DNA from 4 places in the Staphylococcus sp. CoH_129_LAB_1 genome. Region 4 is predicted to be linked to each of the others. Evidence: riboswitches for the same ligand, from Rfam matches in the RefSeq annotation. Region 4 holds a riboswitch; each other region holds the start of a gene.
What was found. Region 4 has a riboswitch for thiamine pyrophosphate ahead of AC2FB1_RS03360 (ECF transporter S component). Riboswitches for the same ligand answer to the same signal wherever they lie in the genome.
Positions count from the first base shown of each region.

Region 1: another riboswitch for thiamine pyrophosphate. It lies ahead of thiC (phosphomethylpyrimidine synthase ThiC); the one in region 4 lies ahead of AC2FB1_RS03360 (ECF transporter S component).
Region 2: another riboswitch for thiamine pyrophosphate. It lies ahead of tenA (thiaminase II); the one in region 4 lies ahead of AC2FB1_RS03360 (ECF transporter S component).
Region 3: another riboswitch for thiamine pyrophosphate. It lies ahead of AC2FB1_RS01825 (thiamine phosphate synthase); the one in region 4 lies ahead of AC2FB1_RS03360 (ECF transporter S component).

Region 1 is NZ_JBXWKZ010000010.1:47,615-50,831, reverse strand. It holds gene thiC (phosphomethylpyrimidine synthase ThiC) at 1-1,092, opposite strand, end outside; TPP riboswitch at 1,291-1,394, opposite strand; gene AC2FB1_RS04740 (zinc ribbon domain-containing protein) at 1,582-1,797, opposite strand; gene AC2FB1_RS04735 (hypothetical protein) at 1,804-2,577, opposite strand; gene AC2FB1_RS04730 (PadR family transcriptional regulator) at 2,567-2,905, opposite strand; gene AC2FB1_RS04725 (dihydrolipoamide acetyltransferase family protein) at 3,060-3,217, opposite strand, start outside.
Region 2 is NZ_JBXWKZ010000012.1:34,819-38,035, forward strand. It holds gene AC2FB1_RS05260 (transglycosylase family protein) at 1-685, shown strand, start outside; TPP riboswitch at 1,325-1,427, shown strand; gene tenA (thiaminase II) at 1,503-2,192, shown strand; gene thiD (bifunctional hydroxymethylpyrimidine kinase/phosphomethylpyrimidine kinase) at 2,185-3,006, shown strand; gene thiM (hydroxyethylthiazole kinase) at 2,999-3,217, shown strand, end outside.
Region 3 is NZ_JBXWKZ010000003.1:45,792-49,008, reverse strand. It holds gene AC2FB1_RS01830 (pyruvate MFS transporter) at 60-1,340, opposite strand; TPP riboswitch at 1,688-1,797, shown strand; gene AC2FB1_RS01825 (thiamine phosphate synthase) at 1,866-2,456, shown strand; gene thiO (glycine oxidase ThiO) at 2,449-3,217, shown strand, end outside.
Region 4 is NZ_JBXWKZ010000006.1:51,851-55,067, forward strand. It holds gene auxA (lipoteichoic acid stability factor AuxA) at 1-453, opposite strand, end outside; gene graF (glycopeptide resistance-associated protein GraF) at 604-723, shown strand; TPP riboswitch at 929-1,030, shown strand; gene AC2FB1_RS03360 (ECF transporter S component) at 1,123-1,698, shown strand; gene AC2FB1_RS03365 (ABC transporter ATP-binding protein) at 1,711-3,114, shown strand; gene AC2FB1_RS03370 (energy-coupling factor transporter transmembrane component T family protein) at 3,107-3,217, shown strand, end outside.

The DNA.
Region 1 (3,217 bases), on a different contig from region 4:
ACTTTCATCATTGGCATCATAAATTGATCCAGGACGTAAACCGTCACCAAGTGAAATAGCAACATCATATTGACTTAAAATCTCACAAATTTCATCAAAATGTGTGTATAAGAAACTTTCTTCATGATGTGCAAGACACCATTGTGCAATGATTGAACCACCACGAGATACAATACCAGTTAAACGATCTACAGTTAATGGAATATAGTGAAGACGTAAACCAGCATGAATCGTAAAGTAGTCAACCCCTTGTTCTGCTTGTTCGATTAATGTATCTCGATATGCTTCCCATGTTAAATCTTCAGCTACCCCATTTACCTTTTCTAATGCTTGATAAATCGGTACAGTTCCCACTGGAACAGGCGAATTACGTAATAAATATTCGCGCGTAGTATGGATGTTTTTACCTGTAGATAAATCCATAATCGTATCTGCACCCCAGTGTGTAGCCCATACTAATTTTTCAATTTCTGCTTCAATAGAAGAAGACACAATTGAGTTGCCAATATTCGCATTAATTTTGACAGAGAAGTTTTTCCCAATAATCATAGGTTCTGATTCTGGATGGTTAATGTTATTTGGGATAATGGCGCGACCCCTTGCAATTTCATCTCGAACAAATTCTGGCTCAACTTGTTCTCTAATCGCCACAAATTTCATTTCCTTTGTAATAACCCCTTGTTTAGCGTAGTACATTTGTGTCACAGGTGTCTCTTTACTACCACGTCTTGGTTGATATTCAAATGGATGAGCTACATAGTTTTTATGACCTTCTTTTGAAAAACCATTATCAATCGATTGAATACGGCGACCTTCATAATGTTCCACATCATCACGCGCCTCAATCCATTCATCACGTACTTTTGGTAGTCCACGATTAATATCTACCTCGTAACTTTCATCATGATAAGGACCTGCTGTGTCATAAACAACGACAGGATCATTTTGAAAACTGCGTTGTTCTAGTTGTGTGTCAGAGAGTTCGATTTCTCTGAATGGTACAAAGATATCACTATCATTACCCTCGCCTTTTTTAAAAATACGTTTACTTGCTGGAAAAGTTCTTTTAAAATTGATTTTTTCTTGTTCCATTGACATTGCCTCCTAAATACTAGAAGGGTCTAAATATCACTGATGATATGATTCATAAAAAAAGCATTCAGCTTAATACTGAATGCATAAGAATAAGTGAATGTATACGAAAATATATGTAAGTATCATAATGAAGAAAATGATTAATAGTTAAATTGACCTTTTCATCAAACTATGAAAACATCCATATGTCATTGTAAAGTCACTCACTGGCTTCCCTACGCTAGTATTAACTAGATCAGGTTCAAAGGGTTGGAACATGATGTTCCTTTCAGCAATATAAAGCACCCCTAGCAGAGATTATTAAATTATAGGTTATTTAACCTATACTTATACAATGACTTAAAATCCCATAAATATCAAGTCAATATATTAAATAGTTTTTACAACTTTTAGACATCCGAAAGTCTAACTTCACACAACCCGAAGTCTTACTTATATATTAAAACAGCAGTATCCACTGGGATTACTGCTGTTTCTCGAATTGACTTATCCTCCAAAGAACAAATCAATAAAGTCTCTACTTCTGTTTCTATCTTGTTTATAAAATTCGGTATATCCACAATTTTTACAAGTTATCGTCTTAAAATTATTATGTTGTACATCTAATAATTTAGATATACCAGATCCTGTTGCAGACAATGTACCTTCTTCCACTTCTGTATGACCACATTTTATACAACCTTGATTTTGATTTTCTGACATAATAAATCACTCCTTCACTTTATTTTTACGTTTTTTAAATGTAAAGATGAAAAATGCAATATTCAATATTAACAATAAAGCAATGGCTACAATTAGTGAAACAATACTAGATTGAGATTCTGAGCGACTGTATATTTTAACTACCCATCCAATTATATCTGGTAAACAAACAATAAATATCACTAAAGCGAACAAACGCTGTTTCAAAATAACAGATAAAGTCATTACAATTAACAACAGAATCAGTCCTATTATCACACTTTTTGATTCAGTTAGTGTAATGATATGATAAATGGGATAGTGTTTTGTAAGATACGTACTTAATAAGATGAGTCCAAAAATAACTGCCCCCCATATAAAAGCATAAATATATACTCGTCGTTGCTCTCCATACTTTACGAGACCCTTTCTAATTAAGAAAAAAGGTAAAATCGTAGTTATACAAAAGATAAATAAGATATTAATAATAAAACCAATTGTTATATTAAGTTGTTCTGTAAAAAAATTTGGGATAATAAAAATAGCTAGCATAAATGCTGAAAATAAAGCTAAGTATTTAAACAATCCCCTAGTTAAAATTATATATTCTGAGAATTGATCAGCATAATCTTTTACTGGAGTATTTAGAATATCACTAACATCATCGTGATTCTTTTCAGCAAGTGCTAAATGATCTCTTAATTCTTCTATAATATCATTAACCTCATGTTCATCTTTGCCTCTAAATAAAAGTTCAGCCTTTAACTTAAATAAGTAGTCTTCTTTTTCTTTACTTATCATTATTATCACTCCTGAATATATGATCCATACCTTCATTAAGAGCTTGCCACTTTTTCTTAAACTGTTGTAGTTCTTTGAGTCCACTTTCTGAAATAGTGTAGTATTTACGCTTAGGTCCGCCGTTGTCGGATTTACGCATGGTTGTATGTACATAACCTTTTTTATCTAGTCTTAAGAGCACTGGATAAATACTGCCATCACTAATTTCAGGAAATTGATGTTCCTTTAATTTCTCAAGAATTTCATATCCATACGTTTCTCCTTTTGCAATAAGACCTAAAATTGCTCCATCTAAAAGCCCTTTCATTATTTGATTAGATATTGTCATGTGATCACCTTTTACTAACTATCTTATAATATAAGATAGTATAACATTATAGCTACGTCAACTAACTTATAATGTAAGATAGTTGAGTATAAATAAAGCCCCCAGAAGTATTTCAGACTCCTGGAGGTCTTTATGATAAAAAGTTATTTATTATCTATAACATCAATAGATATGGATTTTCAATATATTTTGCAAGTACTTTTAAGAAGTCAGCTGCGCCTGCACCGTCTAAAATTTGATGATCGAAGGTTAAACTTAATGGGATGCGAGCGACTTGTTTTACATTATCTCCTTCAAGAACAAGCTCTTTAG
Region 2 (3,217 bases), on a different contig from region 4:
AAGTCATGCTGATGCAAGTGAAAATCAAATTAATAAAGAAAAATTAGCTCAATTAGCGGAATCTAACGATCAATCATTAAATCAACATCCTATTCAAGAAGGATCATATAATTACCAATTTAATTTAAATGGTAAGACTTATCATTTTTGGTCAGATGGAACATATTTTAAATGGGAATATTATCCATCAAACGGTTTAACTGAAAATAGTACTAATCAAAACGTAGCTTCTACTCAAACAACACAAAATGTATCTTACCAAAATAATAATTATAATAACATAAATCAATCAGCTTCAACTTCAAATGTAAGTCAACACTATACAAATGAAGCTCAAACACAACAAGCACCAAAAACAACACAAACTAAACAAGCAACTCAAACACAACAAGCACCTGCTAATGCAACTACAAATCAACCTAAACAATCAACAAGCGGTTCATCAGTAAATGTAAATAGTCATTTACAACAAATCGCTCAACGTGAATCAGGTGGAGATATTCATGCAATCAACCCTTCTTCTGGTGCAGCAGGTAAATATCAATTCTTACAATCAACTTGGGATTCAGTAGCACCAGCACAATATAAAGGTGTATCACCAGCACAAGCACCTGAAAGTGTTCAAGATGCTGCGGCAGTAAAACTTTATAATACTGCAGGTCCATCTCAATGGGTTACAGCGTAAAACTTAATAAATAAATTAATAGTGCCTGGGACATTATGAGTTGTCTCAGGCCTTTTTAATATATTGACAATCGATGACTGATTAAAAAGAGTTTTGTACCATGCGTTGTTTATTATAGTTATAAAAGTTTGGGACATAAAGTTTCTGGATAAGTGAAAAAAGATAAATTCTATTGAAATAATATAGAACTTGTCTTTTTTATAAATTTTTGATTATTTTCAACTCGTTGGGTTGCTCGTCTTCTTATATCGAGTGCCATTAGTAGAGCGAGTTGAGTCATGTTATATTCTTTATATATAAGGAACCTTGTTAATTTAGTTTATTGATATTTATTAAATTATACGAAAGGGCCTTATTTTTTTTTAAGTATTTCAATGTAAAATTATATATAAACACAAAGTATTTTGGTGAGACTCTTGTGGGAACAGGACAAGCTAAAGACTACAGGATGAAGCTGTCATCTAAGAAAGCGAGCCAACAATACGTAGTATTGTAAATAAAGAAGTCAGTAAATGAATTTATAATAAACGCAATTACTGGCTATTTTGATAGGAATTATGTCCCGGTCTCTCATTAATTTTATTTCACATCTTTTTTTATTTGAATTATAACAATGGTTTTGTTATGGTTAAATTAATTGAAAACTACTAGGGGAGCCTTATAATATGGCTGAGATGAAGGATTCAGACCCTTATAACCTGATTTGGTTAATACCAACGTAGGAAAGTAGTAATACATATTCACTCATTCTATTTTTTGAATATTGACTACATTTCTACGTTGAAATGTAGTTTTTTTATTTAAGGAGGAATAGTTAATGAGTTTTTCAGATGAATTAAAACAAGCGTCAAAACCAATTATTGAGGAAATTTATAATGATGGTTTTATTCAAGATTTATTAAAAGGAAAATTATCAAAACAAGCAGTGCGCCAGTACTTACGTGCTGATGCTTCTTATTTAAAAGAATTTACTAATTTATATGCCTTACTTATTCCTAAAGCACCTAGTATGAAAGATGTAAAATTCTTAGTAGAGCAAATTGAATTTATGTTAGATGGCGAAGTAGAAGCCCACGAAATTTTAGCTGACTATATTAATGAATCATATGAAGAAATTGTAAAAGAAAAAGTATGGCCACCTAGTGGAGATCATTACATTAAACATATGTATTATCATGCGTATACACATGAAAATGCTGCATATACTATTGCTGCAATGGCACCATGTCCTTATGTATATGAAGTCATTGCCAAATGGGGTCTAGAAGATTCAAACCTTAATAGAGATGCACTTACTGCTAAGTGGTTTGATTTTTATAGTACAGAAATGGCTCCTTTAATTGAAGTGTTTGATCGTTTATTAAATGAACTAACGGAACATTGTACTGAAAATGAAAAAAGAGAAATTAAAGAAGCGTTTTTACAAAGTACTATCCACGAACGTCATTTCTTTAATATGGCCTATATTGATGAGAAATGGGATTTTGGAGGAAAAAATCATGAATAAACCTAAGATTGCATTAACAATTGCCGGTACTGATCCTTCCGGTGGTGCTGGAGTTATGGCAGATTTAAAATCATTCCATGCTTGTGGAGTATATGGAATGGCTACTATTACAAGTATTGTGGCTCAAAATACTAAAGGAGTTCAACATATTCATAATCTAGAAACTAGTTGGGTTAAAGAACAATTAGATAGTGTATTTGATGATGAATTACCTCATGCAATTAAGACTGGAATGATTGCTACACATGAAACGATGGAACTGATTCAAACGTATTTAAAAAAGCATAGCGATATTCCCTATGTTATCGATCCAGTTATGCTAGCTAAAAGTGGCGATTCCTTAATGGATGATGAAACAAAAAAACATCTTCAGGAAACGCTCTTACCATTAGCTGATGTCGTTACTCCTAACATTCCTGAAGCTGAAGAAATTACTGGTTTGAAAATTGATACTGAAAAAAATATTCGTAAAGCAGGTCACATATTTATAAATGAAATAGGAAGCAAAGGTGTCGTCATTAAAGGTGGTCATTCTGCTGATTTAAAAAATGCTAAAGACTTTTTATTTACTAAAGATGATGTCTATACATTTGAAGAGAAGCGATTTAATACGCCACATACTCATGGTACAGGTTGCACATTCTCAGCTGTTATCACAGCCGAACTCGCTAAAGGCAAAACAATTTATGAAGCTGTAAAAAAAGCTAAAAAATTTATTTCATTAAGTATTGAACATACACCTGAAATCGGTCAAGGACGTGGTCCGGTAAACCATTTCGCTTATATGAAGAAAGTTGGTTTAGACGATGAATAGTTTAGAAAAGATAAGACAAGAGAATCCACTAGTAGTCTGTTATACCAATGATGTAGTTAAAAATTTCACTGCGAATGGACTCTTGAGTATTGGTGCAAGTCCAGCAATGAGTGAAGCTCCAGAAGAAGCAGAAGAGTTCTATAAAGTAGCAGGGGCACTACTTATAAATATTGGGACATTAACTAAAGTAAATGAAAAAGATATTTTAAGA
Region 3 (3,217 bases), on a different contig from region 4:
AATGCCTGAGACAACTGATGATGTCCCAGGCTTTCACTTTTGTGGATAATGTGTAAATATTATTTAATATGTTTACTTTCGTCTTTAATTAATGGTTTGTCTGGTGTAACGAAGAACCATAATACGGCTGCAATCACCGCTGGAATAATTAATAATTGGAATGTCATTGTCCAGCCAAGTGATGATACTAATGCACCTGCTAAAAACGGACTGATTAACGCACCAATATTTCCCCATAAGTTCATCCAACCAGATACTGTACCAGCAAAGTTACGTCCAATATCATTTGCTGCTGCCCAACTCATTCCCATTGAAATACCCATACCACCTAAGCCAAGTGATAACCAGAAAATGGTTACATATAAGCTTTCTGTATGAACTGCAAAGAAAATTGAGATAGCAAATACGATAAAGCCAACAATTGCAATTAATCCTCTCGCTACAAAACGACTTTGGCCACTACGTAAAATTTTATCTGAAATCGCACCCGCAGATAAAATTAAAATAAACATAATAAACCATGGTAAAGCGCTAATTGTCATATCTTTAAATTGTACATGATATTGTTCAGTTAAATAAGTAGGTAACCAAATTAAGAATAAAGCGATAACGAACTGAACAACGAAATATTGTCCTGCAATTGCGTAGAAACTCACGCGTTTGAAAAATTGATTCCAAGGTGCTACGGATTTAGTTGTTTCTACTAAATCACGATGTTGCATGATATACTGTTTTTCTGCATCATTGACCATGCGATGTTGCTCAGGTAAATCTTTTGCAATAATTGCCCAAAGTGCTGCAATCACAATACCAACTGCACCGAAAATATAGAATACTGCTTGCCAGTTAAATGCATTAACAATTGCGATGGTAATTACTGGTGCTAATACTGGACCGAAATATGATCCTGCTAACAACGCACTCGATGCTCTCCCTTTTTCGTCCTTAGCAAACCAAGTTGAATTGAATACTGCATTAGATGGATACATTGGCGCTTCTCCGACACCAAATAAGAAACGTACTAAATATAATAGACCATGATGTTTAATCATTCCCGTTAAAATTGTAAATGCACTCCACCATAATAATGCAATTGAAATCATCTTACGTGGACCAAATTTCTCTGCTAACATACCTGAAGGTACTTGCATCAATGCATAACCTAGTGAGAAGAATGAAGCTAATAAACCAAATTGTTGCTTTGTCATGTGAAGATCTTCCATCATTTGAGGTGCGATAAATGAGATATTAGATCTATCCATATATGCAATTACCCCAATAATAAAAAATGCGAGAGCGAAATACCAACGAACATTACTTTTCTTTTGTCTTTGTACCATAATTATTTTTCCTGCTTCCCTTTAAAGTTGTGTTGATTCTACTTACAAGTTGAAAATGAAAACTCCCAATCATGTCGTTCCCTTTTATTTTTAACCGCCTTTCGAGCCCCTTCTCATAGGCTTTCTGATATATTTTTTATAATATTAACAGTTTTTGTAAACGTTTACAATTACTTTTTTTAATATTTTTCATTTAATTTATAAATAGCTATATAAAAAGCGGTATGTGTTATGAAAAGTATATTGCTATAAATCTAATCTTTTTTGTAATTGAACTCTATTAGAAAAGGTTGTAGAATAAAAATGAAGCAAAAATGCTAATGTTTATTTTAAAAACAACCGAATAAACAATCCACTGGAAGTGCCTTTGTTTAAGGCTGAGAGTAAAGAACGAACTTTATAATTCCTGGAACCTGATCCAGTTTGTACTGGCGTAGGAAAGTGGCGACTAGGATATCGTAAAGTTAAGCAAAACGCTATTTCCCTACGACAGGGACATAGCGTTTTTTTGTTTAATAAGGAGTGATGTTCATTTTTATAGCGATTACGAAATATAAAGAGTTAACCAATGATGATTTACAACATTTTCTTGATATCTCAGATGGAATAGATGGGTTATTGTTTCGCACTCCCATGACACCAAGTGACTTATCTTCATTTTTAAAATCACTTATAGAACAAGGATTTCCTAAATCAAAAATCATTATTCATAGTGATATTCACTTGTTAGAACAACTTCACCTCTCTAGAATTCATTTTCGAGAAATGGATGACGATGCATTTAACTATAAATCTATTCATCCAAATATTGAGGTCAGTATGTCTACACATTCATTTGACTCTGTTAAAGCAGCTTATGAACACGATCTTGATTATGTCTTTTTCGGACACATTTTTAAGACGTCTTCAAAACCTAATCAATTGCCTCGATCAAAAGCAGAGATTCAACGTGTGTTAGAGATTCCTATTCCAATTTATGCCATTGGAGGTATCACTGAAAAAACGATTCCTCAATTACCTCAAGGGTTTAAAGGAATTTGTGCAATTTCTTTCTTTATGAACGCATCTTTACAACAAATTGAACTGTTGAGAAAGGAGTGGTTGAAAGATGCATGATGTTTTAATCATAGGTTCTGGTGTCATTGGCATGTCTATTGCACGCCAATTAAGTCAATCTCACCTTGACATTGCACTTATCGATCGTGACGTACCAGGTAAACACGCGTCATATAAAGCAGGTGGTATGTTAGGTGCTCAAAATGAATTTACTGAAGATACTGATTTATTTAGATTAGCGCTTGAATCAAGAAGTCTCTTTCCTCAATTATGCCAAGATTTAGAAGACGAAACCGGCATCGATATTCAGTTTCAAAATTCTGGCTTAATTAAAGTGGCTAATCGTCCTGAAGATGTTGAAAGTTTAGAGAAGCAATATCAATTTTTAAGTTCACTAGATTCTAGCGTAATTATCCTTTCTGATAATGAGCTTGCCCGTTTAACGCATGGTACAGTGATATCAAGCGAAATGGCTATTTACATTCCAAATGATGGTCAAATTAATGCAAATCACTATACTAAAGCTTTATTTACATCTTTAAAGCAACGTCAAATTAAGCGATATGTCAATACAGAGGTACAATCTGTTCAGCGCCAAAATGGGTACTACGATGTTGAAACGTCACAAGGCACATTACAAGCTAAGAAAGTCATTGTGGCAGCAGGCGCATGGACATCTAAATTATTAACTCAATACTCACTACCTAGAGATGTCGTCGGTGTAAAAGGTGAAGTCTTACTTATTGAAAATGACCATTTGGATTTAAAAGAAACCGTATTTATGACCAATGGCTGTTACATCGTACCAAAGTATCCAAATC
Region 4 (3,217 bases):
TAATTCATCTTTATAAACGATATATCCTGTATGAATCACAAATGGAATAACAAATATAATTGCCCAAAAGCCATATACTTGAGTCATCAATGTAATTGTAATAAGGAAGTATAAAATGCCAATGACTAAAAAGAAAATTGAGATGTCGTAATCATATTTGGTTGTTCTAAATAATGTAAATCCAATCCATATAACTAGAATACCAAACAGAATAATTATGACTGCGCTTACAACTGGAAAGTTGCCTATGAATCTACTCATCACTCTAATTATTTCACTAAAAAATGCATTAAGAAAGTCCCATATATTATGTATTTTTAAATCAACTTTTCCTTTATCCTTTAATTTATGAATTAAAGACAAATTGATTAAGATAATGAGACCTGTGAAGAGTGAAACGATACCGATTAAGTAACTATAGATAATCTCGGCGTGTTTCTTAAGAAAAGACATACAGTTCACCTCAAAATTAATTATATATGAACTTTCTATTCTTGTCTTTAATAAAAAATAAAATACTTCTCTAGACTGAGATAAGTTTATCTATTTATTGATTGGGTATATTACTATTGTAAAGTAATTTTTGAAAAGGAGTGTTGTCCTATGACACATGAAGATGCAAAAAAAGCAAAAGAATATGAAGAAAAATTAAAAGAACAAAAAGAAGAAAAAACTGACGATATTGAACAAACTAAACAAGACGTTCAAAATACATTAGACTAATTTAATAATTTTCAAATACTTATACTTTTTTAAGAATAGCGTATAAAAAATTATTTTATACGCTATTCTTTATTTTTATGTCAATTTTATACGAGTCATTCAATGTATAGAGCCATTAATTAATAATTATTTTTTTAAATTACTATTACTTAAAAGTACCTTGACATTCACTTTTAAAAGTCATACATTTAAATTAAAGAAAATATAAACGCACTAGGGGTGTACAGTACTGAGATGAGGCTTATCCTCAAACCCTTTGAACCTGATCTAGTTAAATACTAGCGTAGGAAAGTGTTAACTTAAATAAATTATGTTCTTAATAATCAATAGCATTTTTATTTAAATTTACGCACAACTTTTCTACGGAAGGTTGTGCGTTTTTTTAGGAGGAACTGTTTTATGTCTAAAGGTTTAAAGCTTTCAGAAATTTTAGTAACTGTACTGATTGCTGTCATTTTTGCAATTATCTATAACCTATGGTGGTTACCGTATAATTTAGCACAGGTGGCAGGTATTCATTTAGAACAACTTACGTACGGTATTTGGTTTATGGCAGCTATTGTCGCTTACTTAATCATTCCTAAACCAGGTATTGCCTTAATCGCTGAATTTGCCGCTGGCGCCGGAGAAACAATTGTTATGGGTAAATTTGATATTCCAACTATAGTATATGCAATTTTACAAGGTCTTGCATGTGAAGTTGTATTTGCTATTTTTAAATATAAATCACGCTCAATGATGGTAGCAATGTTAGCAGGCTTAGTAACAGCATTAGTATCTTTCCCTGTAGACTATTTTTACGGTTATTTAAATGAAGTTGCAGGATGGAACTTACTTCTATTTATTGTTTTTCGCGCTATTAGTGGTATTGTACTTTCAGGTATACTCTCTTATCTAATTGTAAGAGCATTAGATAAAACTGGCGTTACTAAATTATTCCGTCCTGCCTCTCAAAAAGACTATGACAACCTATAAGGGGAAATGATTGTGTTAAAAGTCAAAAATTTACGCCTTAAATATCCTAATGGCGATCGAAAAATTTTCGATAATTTAAATATAGAAATTAAAGATAAAGAAAAAGTGCTTTTACTAGGTCCTTCTGGATCTGGTAAAAGCACATTGCTTAATGTCCTTAGTGGTATTGTTCCTAACCTCATAGAATTACCTATGAAATATGATGAACTAGATATTGACCCTCATTCTGGGGTCATTTTTCAAGATCCAGATACACAATTTTGTATGCCAAAAGTTTATGAAGAATTAGCTTTTGTCTTAGAAAATCGACAAGTACCAAGAGCAGACATGAATGAACAAATTAAAAAAGCACTTGCGTCAGTAGACTTAGATGTGGATGATTCAACCTTCGTAAATAATTTAAGTGGCGGTATGAAACAAAAACTTGCTATCGTCGAAACTATTTTACAAAAAGCTGATACACTCTTTTTAGATGAGCCTACAGCTATGTTAGATGTCCAAGCAACTGCTGACTTATGGCAACGATTAATTCAATTATGGACTGATCAAACAGTACTAATTGTTGAACATAAAGTAGAACATATTTGGCACCATGTAGATCGAGTCATATTAATGAACTATGATGGGGAAATTATAGCTGATAATACACCTGATTACATACTCAATCATTGTGAATCTTTACTAACCGAATTCGGTGTATGGCATCCACATGCATGGGATTACGCTCCTATCCGAAAAGACTTAACTCCGCAATTATCTAAAACACTTTTTAAATTTCAAAAAGGTCAAATTGTTCGCGGTAAGAATTTGTTATTTAAGATTCCTGAACTAAATATCCATCCTGGAGAATGGATTACAATTACTGGAAAAAATGGAGCTGGTAAAACTACCTTACTCGAATCAATGATGCAATTAGTGAAATATAAAGGTGAAATGTTTTATAATGGGAAATTATTAAAAAAAATCAAAGATGCTGCACGACATATGTATCTTGTATACCAAAACCCTGAACTTCAATTTATTACAAATTCAGTTTATGAAGAGATAAATATCCATTATAATCATCTTGATAAAACAAAGTCGAAAGAAGAAACTGAACATCTTTTAAAACTTTTACATTTAGAAAAAGTTAAACATCAACACCCCTTTGAAATTTCTACAGGCCAAAAACGTCGATTAAGTGTAGCAACTGCCCTAAGTTCAAAAGCCGACATTATATTGTTAGATGAACCCACATTTGGACTTGATAGTCATAATACATTTCAACTTATTAAACTATTTGAACAACGTGTTGAACGAGGTCAAACAATCGTAATGGTGACGCATGACCCTGAAATTATTAATCGTTATCCAACACGTCGACTAGAAGTAGAAAATGGAAAAGTTTCAGATTGGGAAGGTGAACCACATGTTTGAACGTTGGAAAAAGCGTCATACACTTGTTGATGATGTAAATATTATTACAAAGTTAATTCTTGGAGTTTTATTATTTATATTTATCATCTTTGTTCACAACTTT